4 regions of the Paraglaciecola sp. T6c genome follow, and region 1 is predicted to be linked to each of the others. Evidence: predicted binding sites of a transcription regulator. Region 1 holds the regulator's gene; each other region holds the start of a gene.

Region 1 (4,219 bases):
CTTGTTCACTATGAGTAGGGTTTTTTCTAATCGCTCACTCATCGGTTTAACTCGCGATGACGTATTTGCACATCAGGGTGCGAGGTGCTAAATGTTTTGGCTAACATTTCCACTACGTACACAGAGCGGTGCTGACCGCCAGTACACCCGATGGCGATTGTCACATAACTACGATTATTACGTTCTAAATGTGGCAACCAAGTAGAAATCAGATTCTGAATTTGCCAGATAAATTTAGTGACTATGGGTTGTGAGCCAAGAAAAATCTCGACGGGGGAATCAAGTCCAGTAAGGGGTTTTAAATCTGGCTCCCAGTGCGGGTTGGGTAAGAAACGTGCATCAAATACATAATCCGCATCTTTAGGAATACCGTGTTTAAAACCAAAGCTTTCAAAAACCAAAACTAAGCGTGAGCTTTTTTTACCTAATATTCGCTCGCGCACCAATTCGGCCAGCTGGTGAATTGATAATTGATCTGTGTCTATATATAAATCTGCACGTTCAGCTATCGGCGCCAATAACTGGCTTTCTGCTTGAATAGCACCAGACAATGATTTGTTTTGCTTAGACAACGGGTGCAAGCGGCGGGTTTCACTGAAACGCTTAATCAGTACGTCATCGCTGGCATCCAAATACAATATGGTCATTTCCCACGTTGACGGCAAGTAGTCGAGTATTTCCACCAATTCGTTGGGATCTTTGGGTAAATTTCGCACGTCAATGCTGACCGCGACCTGATCGTACTCGTCAGCGACGGTATGGGTCAAAGTGGGCAATAAGTTGACGGGGATATTATCAACGCAGTAATAGCCTAAATCTTCCAGTGAACGTAAAACGATGGACTTCCCTGAGCCTGAACGCCCACTGATGATAATAAGCTTCATAATTAACTGAGTACCTGAAATAATTCTTGGTCTGTGGTTGCACTGCGCAAACGATTTAAAATGTCTTTATCAACGAATTTTTTGGCTATCGCCGACAAGGTTTGTAGGTGCTCTTGGGCCTTTTCCTCTGGTACTAAAATAGCAAAGAAGATATCCACTGGCATGTTATCGATGGCGTCATACTGGACCGGAGGTTGGCACGTTACAAGCACGCCTAGGGCTGACTCTAGCCCTTTTATACGGCCATGTGGTAGTGCTATACCACCACCAATGCCCGTACACCCCATTTTCTCGCGCCCCGCTAAACTGGATAAAATGGTCGCTTGGTCTACTTCAACAAGGTGCTCAGATGCCAATTGACTAATAAGCTCTAAAATGCGCTTTTTGCTGGACCCCTGAACTGCGCATACGACGCAGTCAGGGTGAAGAATATTTGATATTTCCATTATTTACCTGATGGGTTAATGGCGTTTAGCTTTTTCTTTATGCTTGATAACTTGCCGATCGAGTTTATCGATTAGGCCATCTATTGCCGCATACATGTCGTTGTGTTCCATGGTGGCAAATACATCTGCCCCATTCAAATGTATTGTCGCTTCCGCTTTTTGGTTGAGCTTTTCTACATTGAGAATGACGTGAACATTGTTGATCTGATCGAAGTGTCGCTCGAGCTTGGTAAATTTAGTATCGACATAATCTTTTAGTGAATCGGTTACATCCACATGGTGACCAGTAATATTAATTTGCATATCGCCTCTTCCTTCTTTAATCAGCCTACAATAGGCTTTTTCGTTGGTTCGACGGGGGTATCATCAGAGATTCCCGGTACTTTGCTATTGTTCGCCGAGCGACCATGATGCCTTGATCGGCCAACAATTGAGCAATCTTGCTGTCACTTAACGGCTTGCTTGGTTTTTCAGCTGCGACCAGCTTTTTAATCAATGCGCGTATCGCCGTTGACGAGCACTCTCCGCCTGTCTCAGTTGCAACATGGCTCGAGAAGAAATATTTCAGCTCAAATATACCTCTAGGGGTATGCATATATTTTTGGGTAGTAACACGAGAAATTGTAGATTCATGCATATCCACCATTTCGGCTACGTCATTTAGTACCATAGGCTTCATCATCTCAGGCCCATGTTCAAAGAAGCCCATTTGCTGCTGTACTATACAGTTTGACACTTTCAATAAGGTATCGTTTCGGCTCTCAACACTTTTAATAAACCATTTGGCTTCTTGCATGTGTGAGCGAATAAATTGACTATCACTGGTGTTTTTCGCGCTACGACTCATTGCAGCATACTGTTGATTAACGTTCAATTTGGGTAGGCTGTCTGGGTTAAGCTCTACTGTCCAACGGCCATTTTTCTTACTCACTGACACATCAGGTATAACGTATTCTGCTTCACCTTTGATCAAGGCGCTGCCTGGACGCGGATTGAGCGTTTTAAGTAAACGCATGACCTCACGCAAATCATCCTCTTTAAGGCGAGATTTACGCATCAAAGTACGGTAATCCTTGCTTGCCAAAAGGTCGGCATAGTCCCCAATCAAGGTCTTCGCTTCTTCTAACCAGGGTGTATCAGGAGCAAACTGACGCAATTGCACTAGCAAGCATTCTTGTGGTGTACGAGAGCCTGACCCAATTGGGTCGAACATTTGAATACGCTTAAGTACGCATTCCACTTCATCGAGCTCTATTTCTTCATCATCCATGCTGGCCAGAACGTCTTCAGCGCTCATGGTCAAATAACCAGACTCATCGATAGAATCAATGATCGCTGTCGCAATCGCGACATCGGTATCACTAAAATGGGTTAAACGCATTTGCCACAGCAAATGATCTTGAATGTTATCTGTGGTTTCGCCTTGAAAGATCTGTTCGTCATCACCGCCGGCACCACTGGATATGCTAGAGGCAGGTGCGGAAGAAGCGCTGATGTACTCATCCCAAGTGGTATCCGTAGGTAAGTCTTCTGGGATTTCGTTTTTCTCGAACGCTTCACTTGAGTCTAAGTTGTCACTGCTGGTATCAACTATTTCATTGGTATCTTTAGAAGACGGGTCGAGGGAATTGTCATTTAACGCACTATCGCCGGATTCCTGATCCGTAGGCTCTTCAACTTCCAACAGCGGGTTGGAATCCAAGGCTTCTTGAATTTCTTGCTGTAAATCTAACGTAGACAATTGCAACAAACGAATAGCTTGCTGTAACTGTGGCGTCATAGTGAGTGATTGACTAAATTTTAATTGTAAAGAGGGTTTCATTTACTTCTTTATTCTGTCCGTTGCAAACTAAAAAATATGCTGTGGTTGATTCGATTGACTGTAAATGTCTCACCAAGCGCCTGAGTATAATCTCGATAAAATGAGCGGCTTTTTCAGCTTAACTATAGCCTGAATTGTTCGCCTAGGTATACATCTCTTACACGTTGATCACTTAATACTTCTTCTGCCGTGCCAGAAGCGATGAGTTCACCATGACTAACAATGTAAGCTTTCTCACACACATCGAGTGTCTCTCTTACATTGTGGTCGGTTATCAAAACACCAATACCACGGTCACGTAAATGTTGAATAATTTTTTTAATATCATTAACTGAAATAGGATCAACACCGGCAAACGGCTCATCGAGCAGAATAAATTCTGGATCGGCTGCCAGTGCCCGCGCTATTTCTACCCGGCGGCGTTCACCTCCAGACAAACTCATACCAGCACTGTTACGAATATGATTTATATTGAACTCATCGAGTAATGAATCCGCTTGCTGTTCTCTTTGTTCTGCACTGAGCTCTTTGCGTGTCTGCAAGATAGCCATCAAGTTTTGATAGACTGTCAGTTTTCGAAAAATAGAGGCTTCTTGGGGTAAGTAACCAATCCCTAAACGAGCGCGCATATGCATGGGCTGTAGGGTAAGATCTTGCTGATCAATACTGATTTCTCCCTTATCTAAGGGAACCAAACCGACAATCATATAAAACGTGGTTGTTTTACCTGCACCGTTTGGACCAAGTAAACCGACAATCTGGCCAGTGGACACTTCTAGACTGACATCACGCACAACTTGACGCGATTTATAGGATTTAGCCAAATGCGAGGCTTTTAACGTCGCCATTATGGAGTTTCATCCTGTTTTGGTTTGACTTCAGCATCACTGGACTTTTTCGCGTCAGTTTGCTTTTTACTGCTCGCTGATTTCTTAGCTGGTTGAAAAATAGTCGTAACTCGTCCGCTATTTTCACTCTCGCTCTCTCCTTGCGCGACAATTTGTTCAAGTTCCATGTTAAACACTATCGACTCACCTTTTACACTGCTATTGTTCTGCTTCAGCTGT
Region 2 (4,219 bases), 2.0 Mb from region 1:
TTTGTAATCACGTAATGCTTGAAATACATCATGATTAATAAACTCACATTTTGAACTATCTAGCTGGTTAATATCCACGTTGCGTTTAGCCGTTTCAAGGGCAAGGTCAGATACATCTAAACTAGTAACGCTACACGCACCAGCAGCAAGTGCATAACTACCGAATGTGCCTGTGTAGCAAAAGCAGTTTAATACGTCACGATCTTTGGCATATTGAGCGGCGATAGCGCGGTTATCGCGCTGATCTAAATAGAAACCCGTTTTATGACCTTGTTTCACATTGACGATGATTTTTACACCATTTTCTTCAATGATGACTTCATCCGGTATGTCGCCAGCAAGCACTTGGGTGATTTCTTCTAATCCCTCTTTTTTGCGCACTGCTACATCACTTCGCTCATATATGCCATGCTCAGGAAATTGTGCTTTTAGCGCCCATACTATTTTTTCTCTATGTTTATCAGCCCCTGCTGAGAGCAGTTGGCAGACGATAACATTGGCATAAACATCGATGGTCACCCCTGGTAGGCCATCTGATTCTGCGGCAATCAAACGATATCCGGTTAAACCATGTCGCTCAATTAGCTCTTCTCTGGATTGTTGGGCTCTCGCGATACGACGTTGAAAAAAACCGTTGTCGACACTTTCATTTTGCGTAAACGTCCATATTCTAACTTGTATCTGAGAATGTGGTGAGTAGGCTCCGCGGCCTAGCCATACGTCTTCGTGACTATAAACATCGACGGTATCGCCGAGATTCATTCGGCCTTTAGTGCTCTCAATTGCACTGGCAAATATCCAAGGGTGACGACGTAATAAAGACTTTTCTCGACCGGGGTGAAGTGTAACGCGTGATGACATAGTGTGGTGGTTTCCAGCATACAAATTGAAAGTAGATGAGCGTGGCGCAAAATCACATTATCAATGGTACAAATTAAACAAAAAATTCAATGGAGAATTCATGCAATTTATCGATTATGAAGAAGGGACGGCAACGGACACGCTTTTTGTTAATGATACTACAAAACCTACCCTCAAACAGGGGCAAGTGTTAGTAAAGGTACACAGCTTTGGTATTAACCGCGCTGATACACTACAGCGCCAAGGTAAATACCCAGCACCAAGAGGGGAAAGTCCAATTCTTGGTCTTGAGGTATCAGGGGAAATTGTAAGTCTTGGTATATCTGCTGATAACGAGTCTTCCCGTTGGCAAATAGGCGATGAAGTCTTTGCGCTTGTGGCTGGCGGCGGGTATGCCCAATATGTGGCGGTCAATTCTGAACACTTAATGCCTAAGCCTAAAAACGTGGATATGCCGAGTGCCGCTGGTATCGCCGAGGTTTTCTTAACGGCATACCAAAGTTTGTTTCAAGTGGGCGGATTAAAAACTGGGCAGCGGGTTCTTATACATGCTGGAGCGAGTGCTGTGGGTCTTGCCGCGATTCAATTAGCAAAAGCAGATGGTTGTCATGTCAGTGTTACCGCATCAACTGAGAAAAAACTTGCGGTATGCGAAAAGTATGGCGCCGATCGACTGATAAATTACAAAACTCAAAATTTTGCTGAATGTTTCGAGCAAGGCGGAGTCGACGTTATTATTGATTTTGTTGCAGGGGATTATTTGAATCGAAACTTAAAAATCCTCAACGCTGATGGAACGATAGTGTACTTAGCTATGTTGGCCGGTCGCTATGCCGACAAAGTAGACATGGCCCTGATGCTTGCGAAACGCGCCACCATCACAGGCTCTACACTGCGAAGCCGGAGCGACGAATACAAAAGCGTTTTAATACATGACTTTTGTCACAGATTTTTGGCTGATTTTGACAATGGTGCTTTAAGACCTGTTATCGACACCCAATATAACGTAAAAGATATTGCTTTGACGCACGAACGCCTTGAACGAAATGACACCATGGGTAAATTGGTTGTTAGTTGGAATTAATCTATCTCGCTACAAGGTTGCTTACTTGAGGCGATGTTAAATGTCTTAAAAGATGTGTGGCGCACGTCTCGTGATCAATTACTTGGGAGGTAGGTCACAGATTTATCATCGATTGTTTGAAAATTAGACTATGAAATGGAAGGTTAGAGACAATAGAGAGTCTCTAACCTCATTTTATCGATTACAACGTCGATAAGAATTATTGCTGTTGAAGCACACTGAACTCCTCTTTAGAGACAAATCCATCCTTGTTGCTATCTAATTCGTTGAATATAGTGGCCAAAGTAGTATCAATACTGGCTTCTTTTGCACTTAACATATTGTCTTCGTTTACATCTAAAGCAGCAAAAATATCCGTTGCGGCAAATGCGCCTACTGACGTTAGGGCGAGAACACCCGCTATAATAATTTTTTTCATTCGTTTCTCCACGTTATTTAAGAATGTCGTTTACTTTGTAAGGCACTAGGATTGATTTAACGTTACGCTGATTTTAATAGGCTACAATCTTGCGACCAAGGCAATAAGGGTTTAGTTCTCTAACTCACTGGCGCTAAGGTAACCATCCTTGTTTACATCTAACTCGGTAAACACCGAAGACAGGGCCGCATCTGAGGAGGCTTCTTCTAGGCTAATGCGACCGTCATTATCCGTGTCTAACGCGTCCATTATATCGTCTTGTGCCAATACACAGTTTGAGGCGAAAAGTAGGCTAGTAATAACAATTAACTTTTTCATCTTATCGATTCCTTATGGCTAAATATTTAGCTAGGTTTTCGTAGCGATACCTGATTCTATTGAATCCGGTCTGACAAATTTAAAGAGCGAACTTGCTCGGTGGTTCAGATCGGGTAGAAGCATTTATATATATGCCGAACTCGCTCATAAACTCAGCTAAACGGTTACACGCTTCATGCCAACTAAGAATAGTGCATAATTTTCAACGAGTTATAAGGGGGGGAGCGGCCTAGATACAAAGTGGACAATGATAATTTAATGTTATAGTGCTAAAACAGTTACACAAATTCCGGGTTGAAACAAAAAGTGTTAAATATCAATTGTTTAAATGGAGTTAAATTGGTTACGCGTAGCGAAAAAGCAACAAAATAAAGAAACATTTTGTGTGCATTGTCTCATTTATTTTGTCGCCAAAGGTAAGAAGGATTTGGCAATTTAACGTTTAGGTAAATTGCTGATCCACATCGTTTGATATGGTGCTAGTTCAATGAAACTGTCTGCAGCATAAATGGGTTGCTGCGTCATTAAGTCTATCCACTCGTCGGTGCCTACTAAGTTAATATCACTTAAGTGTATTTCTTGTATCTCATCACAAATATTACTGATACAAAATATGCTTTGTCTTCTATCGATACTCTGACGCCAGAAACCAAATACTTTGCTTCCTAACTGCAAGGTAAATTGTGTAGCGTTGGGGTGAAATGCCACCTGCTGGCGGCGTATGGTGAGTAGCTCACCCATGGCCTTCAATACGCGTTGGTGTTGGGAGTAGGGCGATGCTAATTGCTTCTGTAATTCAGTATATTGCCATTTGTGACGATTTATAGCGCGGTTATGACTGGTATTTTTAACCCGTTCGTAATCATTACCTGTAGCCAATAAACTGTGAATATAGATCCCAGGGATCCCTTCTAAACCAAGCATAATCGCATGGGCGCACATAAAACGCTGGAAGCCCCATTTATCCGTTCCCTTCGTTGTCCCCTGAAGAGCGTCATATAATGCAATATTAATTTCATACGCTTTTTGCTGCCCATTTTCAGAAGCACGCCACGAAATTCTGCCGCCAAAATTCTGCATAGTGTTTACGAGTACCGTGAGCTCCTCGTCTTCTAATAAGCCTTCAGCTGGTCGTAGGCCGATTCCATCATGGGATGCAATAAAATTAAAATAGGTAGTGCCGTTTTGCGCTGGGGGCATGCTCATTAACCATGACTTCAGGTAATGACAATCACCCGTAATGAGAGTATTTACCAACAATGGGGGCAAAGAGAAATTGTAGATCGCATGAGCTTCATTGGCATTTCCAAGGTAAGCTAAGTTTTCTCTATTTGGTATATTCGTTTCTGTGATAATAATCACATCTGGCTGCGCATGTTCAATAAGTGTGCGCAGTAATCTTACCACTTCATGGGTTTGTTCTAAGTTGATACAAGGTGTGCCAAGTTTTTTCCATAAAAAAGCCACGGCATCCAGCCTGAACAGCCTGACGCCATTATCCAAATATTGACGAATGATTGAAACGAAAGTTTCTAACA
Region 3 (4,219 bases), 800 kb from region 1:
GATGGACAAACACCTTAAAGGTCTAACGTTCTCAGACATAGATAAAGACTTACACATTTTAGCGACCGATGTTAACGGCGGAGGCCCGGTGGTATTTAGCCGTAAAACGAGTCCCGATTTGAAGATATCGAAGGCGGTGCGCTTTTCAATGTCCATCCCACTTTTTTTCAGCTTTCAAGCCTATAAACAGCATGTTCTTGTAGACGGTGCTATTTTATCAGAAGATGCGTTGTATCAAGATTGGGCAGGTGATGGCTCACCAGTTATGTGTTTTAAATTAAAAAGCGAGCATGTGACAGATCCGAACTTTAAAAAAAGTTGGCTGCCATTACGGCAATATGTGATGATGCTGATTAGGACCTTCATGACGGCAATGTCGCGAGAGTATGTACATGCAGAGTACTGGCGTAATACTATAATCATCAATACGGGTAAATTATCTCCCGTCGATTTTAATATTACAGCGATACAAAAAGAGGAGTTGTACAATATTGGTTATAACACCGCATTTGAATTTGTGCCTAAACGAATGCAGATTTATACCGATACACAACTAAGGAACTAGATGTGGACTACCGTTTTAAAGAAATGAATCTATGAAACAACTTCGAAAGTACGCTGATCTCCCTATTATTGGGCCAGTGGTAAAAAAAGTAATGAATTTGGTGGTAAGCCAGAAGGCTAATCAGATCTCTAGACATTTCGCGGAATACCTCAGCCCTGTTGTTGCCCTGTCAGACGATCTTCGTAATGAATCTTATAAAATTAGGCACAAAGTCTATTGCGAAGAATTAAAGTTTGAAGATGAACGTTCAGACAAGATGGAAACAGATCAATTTGATAGTCACTCTACCCATTGTTTAATTAAGCACCTCCCTACTGGTGAATATGCCGGTACGGTTCGCATCGTGCGCTCTATGAGTGAAGAGCAACTCCTACCAATAGAGAAATACTGTATTAGTTCGATTGCTGATGACGCAGTACATCCAAGTGATTTTCCACGAAGTGAAATATGTGAAATATCTCGATTGGCAGTCCCCGCTCAGTTTCGAAAGCGTGCCACGGATAAATTTAAGGGTTCAGCCACAGGTGCTATCAATGAGCATATTTACTCTGAGCGCGAGCTACGCTGTTTCCCCTTTATTGCGGTGGGGCTATATTTGTGCGCCGCGTCTACCTCGCGTAAACACGATATTAAACATTGTTTTGTGATGATGGAGCCAAGACTGGCGCGCAGCTTACGCTTTGTGGGCATCCCCTTTCAACAAGTTGGCCCCGTTGTAGAATATCACGGGAAGAGAGCCCCATACTATATCAGCCGTCACCTATTAATGAGCGGCCTAACACCTGGCTTTAAGCGCATGCTGAAGAATATCGAAAAGAAAGTTAATTCACAATTCAACTGAAGCTCAAAACTTGGGCTTGCCGGCTGGGCCCTATTCGATGTCAAAAAATTTTACACGGTTCAATTAACCCAATCTATTTATAACAAGTGTTTTATCTATCCTTCTGTCTCTATTGAGGTGGAAACTAAATTTCCCGTTACAACGATAATACTTTGCCTATAAATTAGGCATGAACAACGAGATGTGTTTGATACCTTCGCCACTCACCGACAACCGCACTTTATTTTGTCAGTAAATTTTACATCTCCTCGCATACAAAAAATGGAAAAAACCTAACCATCTGAAAATAAAGAATATTTCAAACTTGGCATAAGTACTGCTTTACCTTCTACAGCAGTATCTTTGGTCTCATCTTTTGGTCTAAAAGGAATATCACATGTCAAACTTAGTTAAGAAAACAAAATTAGTAACACTAGCCGCTCTTTTAGCGTTTGGTGCAGCAAGTCAAGCAAGCGCTGCGACTATCAGTTTCGGTGGCCAGACAGCGACTGACGGCTCAGGTCAAACAAGCTCTCGTATAGATGCTAGCAACCAAATTACTGCAGCGACTGTTTCAAACGGATATTTCGTTGAAACCTTCGATAGTGCAACTGTTTTCCCGGTTGGTGCTGGTGGTGACACAAGTTATAATGTTGCTGGCGCATCTGATGGTTGTCAAATCAACTCGCCGTTAGCAGTAACTCCAAGCGGTGCTGGTGTATTGAATGTTCGTAATAATTCAGTACCTAACGTAGCAGCAGCGCCAGCTGGTGACAACACTTGTTACGCATACACCACACCAGAAAATATTGGATCAGATAGCTCGGTAGATATTAATTATACAACGTTCTTAGCGAACGTTGGTGGTATTGAAGCTAGCCTTGCTGGTTCAAAAATTAACTACTTGGGCTTCTACTGGGGCTCAGTAGATACTTATAACAGCTTTGAGTTTTATGATGGCGCTACTTTAGTTGCATCAATCACTGGTCCACAGTTGTTGGCACAATTAAACGGTAGCCCTGGTAACCAAACATCACCTGCATCTAACACTTATGTGAATATTGACTTCTCGGATGCCGAAGCGTTCGATAACTTCAAAGTAATTTCTTCTGGTATCGCTGGAGAGTTCGATAACGTTGTTGTTGGTTTAAAACAAGTTCCAGCTCCTGCAAACTTGGCTTTCTTAGGTCTTGGTCTTTTAGGTCTTGGTCTTGGTAGAAGATTTAAAAAATAAGAGTTAATTACTCTTCACAAAAAGCCGGCTTGCCGGCTTTTTTTATAACTCAAATTCAACGTATCATTTTCGTAATTTTTATTTCTCTTCTTTTCCGTGCTTAAACATCACCATGATTAATAATCGAATAACATATCGTCTAGTTGAAAAACAAATATTCCATTTACATTCGCAGGTCTGATGTTGTGTAGTAGACTGCTCCTATTGGATAAGTTATTTTGGATTTATGATGGATTTAATGAAACTGATACGCGAGGTAATACCTGATACTGAAGCTGTACTTTTTACTAAAGAGAGTGCGACTAAGCGTTTTGGTAAAACGACTTTCTCTGACGATGTTGTTATTGACTTCGCTGTTCAAATAACAAACGAGTCTGCCATACCCAAACTACTGCAGTTAGCGAATAAATATCAGTTCTACTTATACCCCATTAGCACCGGAAATAACTGGGGTTATGGTTCAATTCAAAATACTCCCATTAATGGCCCAAGAGTGGTTGTAGATTTAAGCGCACTTAAGTCTATTATCCCCAATAATAAAAAAGCGGGGTTAGTGACGGTTCAACCAGGTGTGACTCAGCAGGATTTATTTAATTTTTTACAAGAAAACGACTGGCCATTTATGGTGCCTGTTACCGGTGCGGGGCCCCACTGCAGTATTTTAGGAAATGCATTAGAACGAGGTTATGGTATCACCCCCAGAACGGATCATTTTGCTGCGGTCAACGCGTTAAAAGCATATCTTCCTCACCCTAATTTGTGTCATACGAAATTTGAATCGGCGGTTTCAGCCTTAGATGGTTCTTCCTATGACTATATTGATAAAACCTTTAAATGGGGTTTGGGTCCGTATATAGATGGTTTATTCACTCAAAGTAACTTTGGCATTGTCACCGAAATGACGATTCGTCTCGCCCCTAAGCCCCAGCATTTTAGTGCCTTCTACTTACAAGTCTTTGATTCAGAAAAATTCTCCGATGCAGTCGCCCTTATAGAGCAGAACTTGCTAGATTCAGAAGGTATTATTGGCTCTATCAACTTAATGGATCGCCGTCGTCTAGTATCAATGGTTGCCCAAAACCCAAACGGTCAAGGTCAGCACAATGTCATGAGTGATAAGCAAGTTGAAACGATAGCCAAAGAGCAGCGCTTACCCCAATGGATGATAGTCGGTACTATTTACGGCTCCAAAAAAGTGGTTTCAGCCACCCAAAAGCAGTTTAAGCGACGGGCAAAACACTTAGGTCAACTTAATTTTTCAAATAGCTGGCTGATTAACGTCGCCAAATTTATCCTCAACTTACCTTTGCCATCGAACGCCGCCATTGACAAAATAAAATCCCAATTAAGCACCCTGGATGAAGGAATCGAAATTATGTTGGGCAAACCCAATCAGGTTGCCCTGCCCCTTGCATACTGGCGCAACCCTAGGGTTGAGGTTGATAAAAGTAATGACCTTCTACCAGACAGGGACAAATGTGGCTTGCTGTGGTACGCACCGCTTATTAAAATGGCTCCAGAGGTGCTAACTGAATTCGTCTCATTTATCAGAGAAACCACACCTAAGTACGGAATAGAGCCTTTGATCACATTTACAAAT
Region 4 (4,219 bases), 870 kb from region 1:
CTCTAAGCCGCTCAGTTTTTGATTCAAATATTAGGAAAGCTAATTAATATTTGTAGACCATCATAAACTCTAGACAAAAAAACACCCGCCGAAGCGGGTGTTCTATTTAGCTTTGTAGCACTATTGCTATGCGTTGCCGCCTTGCTCTGTGGTTTTCAGCATATCAACAACGGTTTTTACGTCGTTGGTATTCTCAGCAATCTTGATCGCCAACTGGCGCTCTGCGTCTGTATCAACCGTGCCAGAAAGGGTCACTTCACCCATTTTTGATTCGACTTCAATTTCCAAGCCGCTCACTTCTGATTCAAACATTAAACGGGTTTTTACTACCGTTTCAATTTTCGCATCGTTAAGAGTCTGCATGACTTCGCCGTCTTGCTCTTCATCTAACTCTTGAATAACCGTCAACTGATTATCGACATCGGTTACACCATCAAGTGACATAACGAGCTCTGATGCTAGCGCTTTGTCGACTTCGCGGTCAACTTTACCTGTTAGGGTGACTTTGCCGTTTTTAACATCTGTGTTGATGTCAAACGAGTCAAGGTTGCCATTAAGCATTAATGTGGTTTCGGCTTTACCGTCAATCCAAGCGTCGCCTGCTGTATCTTTCCAAGTATTCTCTGCATTCGCAGCTAGAGAGGCTGTACCAAGTGTGGCGGCTACTAATACTGAAATGATTGAATTTTTCATAAATATCTCCTTTTTAAGATTCGAAGTAATTAATGCCAATTCAATGCCAACCAGTTAGTCCATTGATTTTAAATGACTTTATTCCATCTTAGTCACACTTTCACATCATCACTTGTGAAATTTATTACCAGGGACTTGTAAATAATTCTTTAATAATACTGAGACTTTCTGACCAATTTTACTTGATGATTGGAGGTTGGAGGTTGAAGGTGAAAGTGAAGATTGAGTAAGCGTTAAAACGTAAAATGGCCCTACTGCACACATGAAAACGCCTCTAACTCAAAAGAGGCAGAGGCGTTTTTTATTTTTCGCTGAACGATTAATGATTTACAGGGGCTGGTACAAATCAACCTCAGGTTAAGACTTTCGTGAGCACGTAATAGGTATCTTTACCAGTCTGGTGCGAAATCAGGGTCAACAATACGTTCTTGAGGTTCAATGCCATCGATTTTTTCGATTTCTTCGGCAGTTAACATCATTTGCTTAGCCGTGAGATTGTCACGCATGTGGTTCACATTGGTGGATGAAGGGATCGCCACGATTTTCTTATGACTTAACCACGCTAATGCGACCGCGGATGGTGTTGTATCGTGGGCACTGGCGATGTCATTCAGTATGTCATTTTCCATCACTTTACCCACACCTAAGGGCATGTATGCGGTTACTTGAATGTTGTTGCGTTGGCAGTATGCCACCAGCTCTTTGTTTTGAAAGTTAGGATGTACCTCGATTTGATTGGTCAGAATATGATCTTTACCTAAAATCGACAGGGCTTCATCAAGCTGGCTTTGGGTGAAATTGGACACACCGATATGTCTCGTCAGACCGCGCTCTTTACACGCCTTTAGTTCCTTAAGATATTCTGCCATCGATACCTTGTTGTCCGGTGACGGCCAGTGAACGAGCAGTAAGTCAACATAATCGGTATTGAGCTGAGTCAGACTATTTTGCACGCTCGTTATAAATTTATCGGCACTGAGGTTATCAAACCACACTTTAGTCGTGACGAAGAGCTCACCTCTAGAGATTTTAGAGGCGGAAATAGCATCGCCTACTTCAGCTTCATTTTCATAAGCTTGTGCGGTATCAATATGTCGGTAACCCACATCAAGCGCGTTCTCTACCGCCAGTTTGGCATCATCCCCTTTCAGGCGGTATGTGCCGAATCCTGGAGTCGGTATTGTTGGCGTAGCGAATGTTGATGAATTCATAAATCAGTCCTTCTGTTGGAGCGCTGACTTTGAGCAAGACAACGCGGTGAACATGTGGACTAACCTATTCGAATACCATGCCAAAAAGTAACCAGTTGATATGTATAGAATAAACAAGAAGGGAAGTGAGATAGAGCAGATTAACGTGAAATATTTTCAACGCTATTTGCAGCCGTTACTGACTGCCTGTCACTACGCTTTGCTGATCGTTGCAACGCTTTACTGATCGTTGCAAGACTCTGTTAGCTGCTGTCACTGTCTAGGTGGCGCTTTATATCATCTAGGCGGCGCTTTATATCCAACCAGTCATGCTCAGCTAGTTGTGAGCTGCTCTGTATTTGTTCAATCATAGCGGCCTGTTGGCGAACGAACTGTTTATGCTCGGGGCTACGGCTAAAACGCAAAATACTGCTTAAGCCTTCCAATAAACGAATGGTGACCGCTAGGCTGTCTTTCGAATATTGGCGGATCTGATTAAACGCCGCTTCACCCAACCCAGTGAAAGCCACGGGCTTGCATTGAAGTCGAGTTATGCCGTGGTCGTCTTCGTAGATAGTTGGCGGAAAGGGTTTGTCGGTGAGTGTGCACAGCACAGCGCTAAGCTTGTCTACCACGGTTACAGCTGAATACGGGTCGTTAATGCCAGGTGATAAGGCGCGAACGGCAATCTCAACCAATTGACGGATTGCAAACTCCACGTCCTGTACTGGGGTGCGATGAGAGCCTAAACGCACTAATTCGGTAATCTTGCTAGGTTGGCAAGAAAGCGTAGCACCATTAAAATAAGCGATGGCGATCACAGAGCCTCGCATTACAAAATCCCCTGGCATGTAATGTACGCTCAGCGCCATATCACTGTTTTCACTCAAGGCTCGTAGCTGGTCTATGTCCAAGGTTTGTACATATCCGCTGCTCGTCGATTCAATAGCTTGGCTATTAGGGTAAATCTGGTCGAATTCTGGTGCTGAGTCGACACGCTGTTCTGCAGTCGTATCAGCCTCGTCTGGCTCTTCAATTTTCGGGAATAAGCGTTCAATAATGTCGTTAAGTTCGCGATAGACGTTATCAATGACGTTATCTGCCTGAATTGCGCTAGCTACGTGATGAATGAAATAAATCAACACCCCTACTCCAACGATTGCGAGTAACACGGAGGTAAGAATGCTGATGCCAGGCACGAATTCTTGTTGCTCAAAAGACTTGGTGGCCTGAATAATCAGTAAACAATAAATAAACGTAGACAGGAAGAAGCCCAAAACGCATTGGGTACCCGTGTCCATCATAAAATTACGAATAAGCCGAGGGCCGAACTGTGAAGAAGCTAAGGTCAGCGCCACAACCGTGATGGAAAACGCAATACTAGTGACCGTTATCATGGCGGTAGCTATGGTGGTTAACAAAGCTCGGGCTGATTCGGGAGTGGTCTGATAAAAATCAGCGAGTATATCTAGCTCACTGTCAGCGCCGAAACGATCGAAAGCGAGACCTGCTTGGGATAAGCCAATGGCAATAAGCGCCATAATTGATGGCACAAACCAAAAGCTGGTACGGATGGTTTCCCATAGCGTGATGATCCGTGTGTTCATATGTACTGACATCCAGTGTGTACCTATTTTGATAAGAGATTACTTAGTGCGGACCAGAGCCACCGTTATAAAACTCATGCGACTGCAGGTGCTCTGGCTACACTCAAACGCCAGCGGTTAGTGGTTGTTTGTATTTTTCTTTTTTGCTGCGACCATTGCTGCACCTAAGGCTACGACCACGAAAAGCCCAAATGCGATAAAAAACGTAGTAAGAAAACCGCCGCTCATGGCACCCGACAAAGCAACGATGGCACCGACCGCAATAATTAAAAATACGATAGTGATTTGCATCAACATTTTGCACACTCCTAGGCTGATGTAGCCTGTAGTTGAACAACCTCTGTCGCGCCTTCGCCAATTGAGCTTCACATTTAGGTGTAACGTTCGGTGAGGTCGTTGTATTAGTATAAGCATTAAAAAAGGGGTGCAAGCACCCCTTTCCATTAAATCAATTTGTTCGTCTACCTGAGTAGATTAACAATCGTTGTCTTCAGCGCCTGCGCCTTCTTTTACATCTTCACACGCATCTTCGATTGCGTTGCCTGTGTCAGTCATCATTTCGTCGACTTTCTCACCTGCATTCTCAGCATTGTTGTCATTACACGCTGTCACCAAAGTAAGTGAACTGAAAACCATGGCTAAAAGAGTAAATTTTTTAAGTAAGTTCATAATGAATCTCCGTATCGTTAGTTATAAGTAAATGTGTTTTGTATATCTAGACTTTAGGGC

The links. The regulator sigma-54, encoded in region 1, starts transcription at its own class of promoters, with help from an activator protein. The targets are predictions, from matches to a motif close to GTTGGCACGNNNNTNGNNT.
Region 2: a site for sigma-54 is predicted at 2,846-2,864, ahead of PATL_RS11050 (EF-hand domain-containing protein). Genes of this name have one in related genera too.
Region 3: a site for sigma-54 is predicted at 1,710-1,728, ahead of PATL_RS06135 (Npun_F0296 family exosortase-dependent surface protein). Genes of this name have one in related genera too.
Region 4: a site for sigma-54 is predicted at 1,971-1,989, ahead of dkgB (2,5-didehydrogluconate reductase DkgB). Genes of this name have one in related genera too.

The regions. Positions count from the first base shown of each region.
Region 1 is NC_008228.1:654,711-658,929, reverse strand. Features, by position in the region: gene PATL_RS02940 (HPr family phosphocarrier protein) at 1-42, opposite strand, end outside; gene rapZ (RNase adapter RapZ) at 39-884, opposite strand; gene ptsN (PTS IIA-like nitrogen regulatory protein PtsN) at 887-1,330, opposite strand; gene hpf (ribosome hibernation promoting factor) at 1,346-1,633, opposite strand; gene PATL_RS02920 (RNA polymerase factor sigma-54) at 1,659-3,152, opposite strand; gene lptB (LPS export ABC transporter ATP-binding protein) at 3,275-4,000, opposite strand; gene lptA (lipopolysaccharide transport periplasmic protein LptA) at 4,000-4,219, opposite strand, start outside.
Region 2 is NC_008228.1:2,612,801-2,617,019, reverse strand. Features, by position in the region: gene PATL_RS11065 (class I SAM-dependent rRNA methyltransferase) at 1-861, opposite strand, end outside; gene PATL_RS11060 (NAD(P)H-quinone oxidoreductase) at 962-1,945, shown strand; gene PATL_RS11055 (EF-hand domain-containing protein) at 2,145-2,363, opposite strand; gene PATL_RS11050 (EF-hand domain-containing protein) at 2,475-2,681, opposite strand; gene PATL_RS11045 (sugar phosphorylase) at 3,117-4,219, opposite strand, start outside.
Region 3 is NC_008228.1:1,452,611-1,456,829, reverse strand. Features, by position in the region: gene PATL_RS06145 (patatin-like phospholipase family protein) at 1-565, shown strand, start outside; gene PATL_RS06140 (PEP-CTERM/exosortase system-associated acyltransferase) at 597-1,406, shown strand; gene PATL_RS06135 (Npun_F0296 family exosortase-dependent surface protein) at 1,783-2,619, shown strand; gene PATL_RS06130 (FAD-binding oxidoreductase) at 2,858-4,219, shown strand, end outside.
Region 4 is NC_008228.1:4,970,242-4,974,460, forward strand. Features, by position in the region: gene PATL_RS21190 (BON domain-containing protein) at 127-693, opposite strand; gene dkgB (2,5-didehydrogluconate reductase DkgB) at 1,083-1,904, opposite strand; gene PATL_RS21200 (DUF2254 domain-containing protein) at 2,147-3,502, opposite strand; gene PATL_RS21205 (hypothetical protein) at 3,608-3,787, opposite strand; gene PATL_RS21210 (hypothetical protein) at 3,965-4,159, opposite strand; gene PATL_RS22575 (DUF1328 domain-containing protein) at 4,206-4,219, opposite strand, start outside.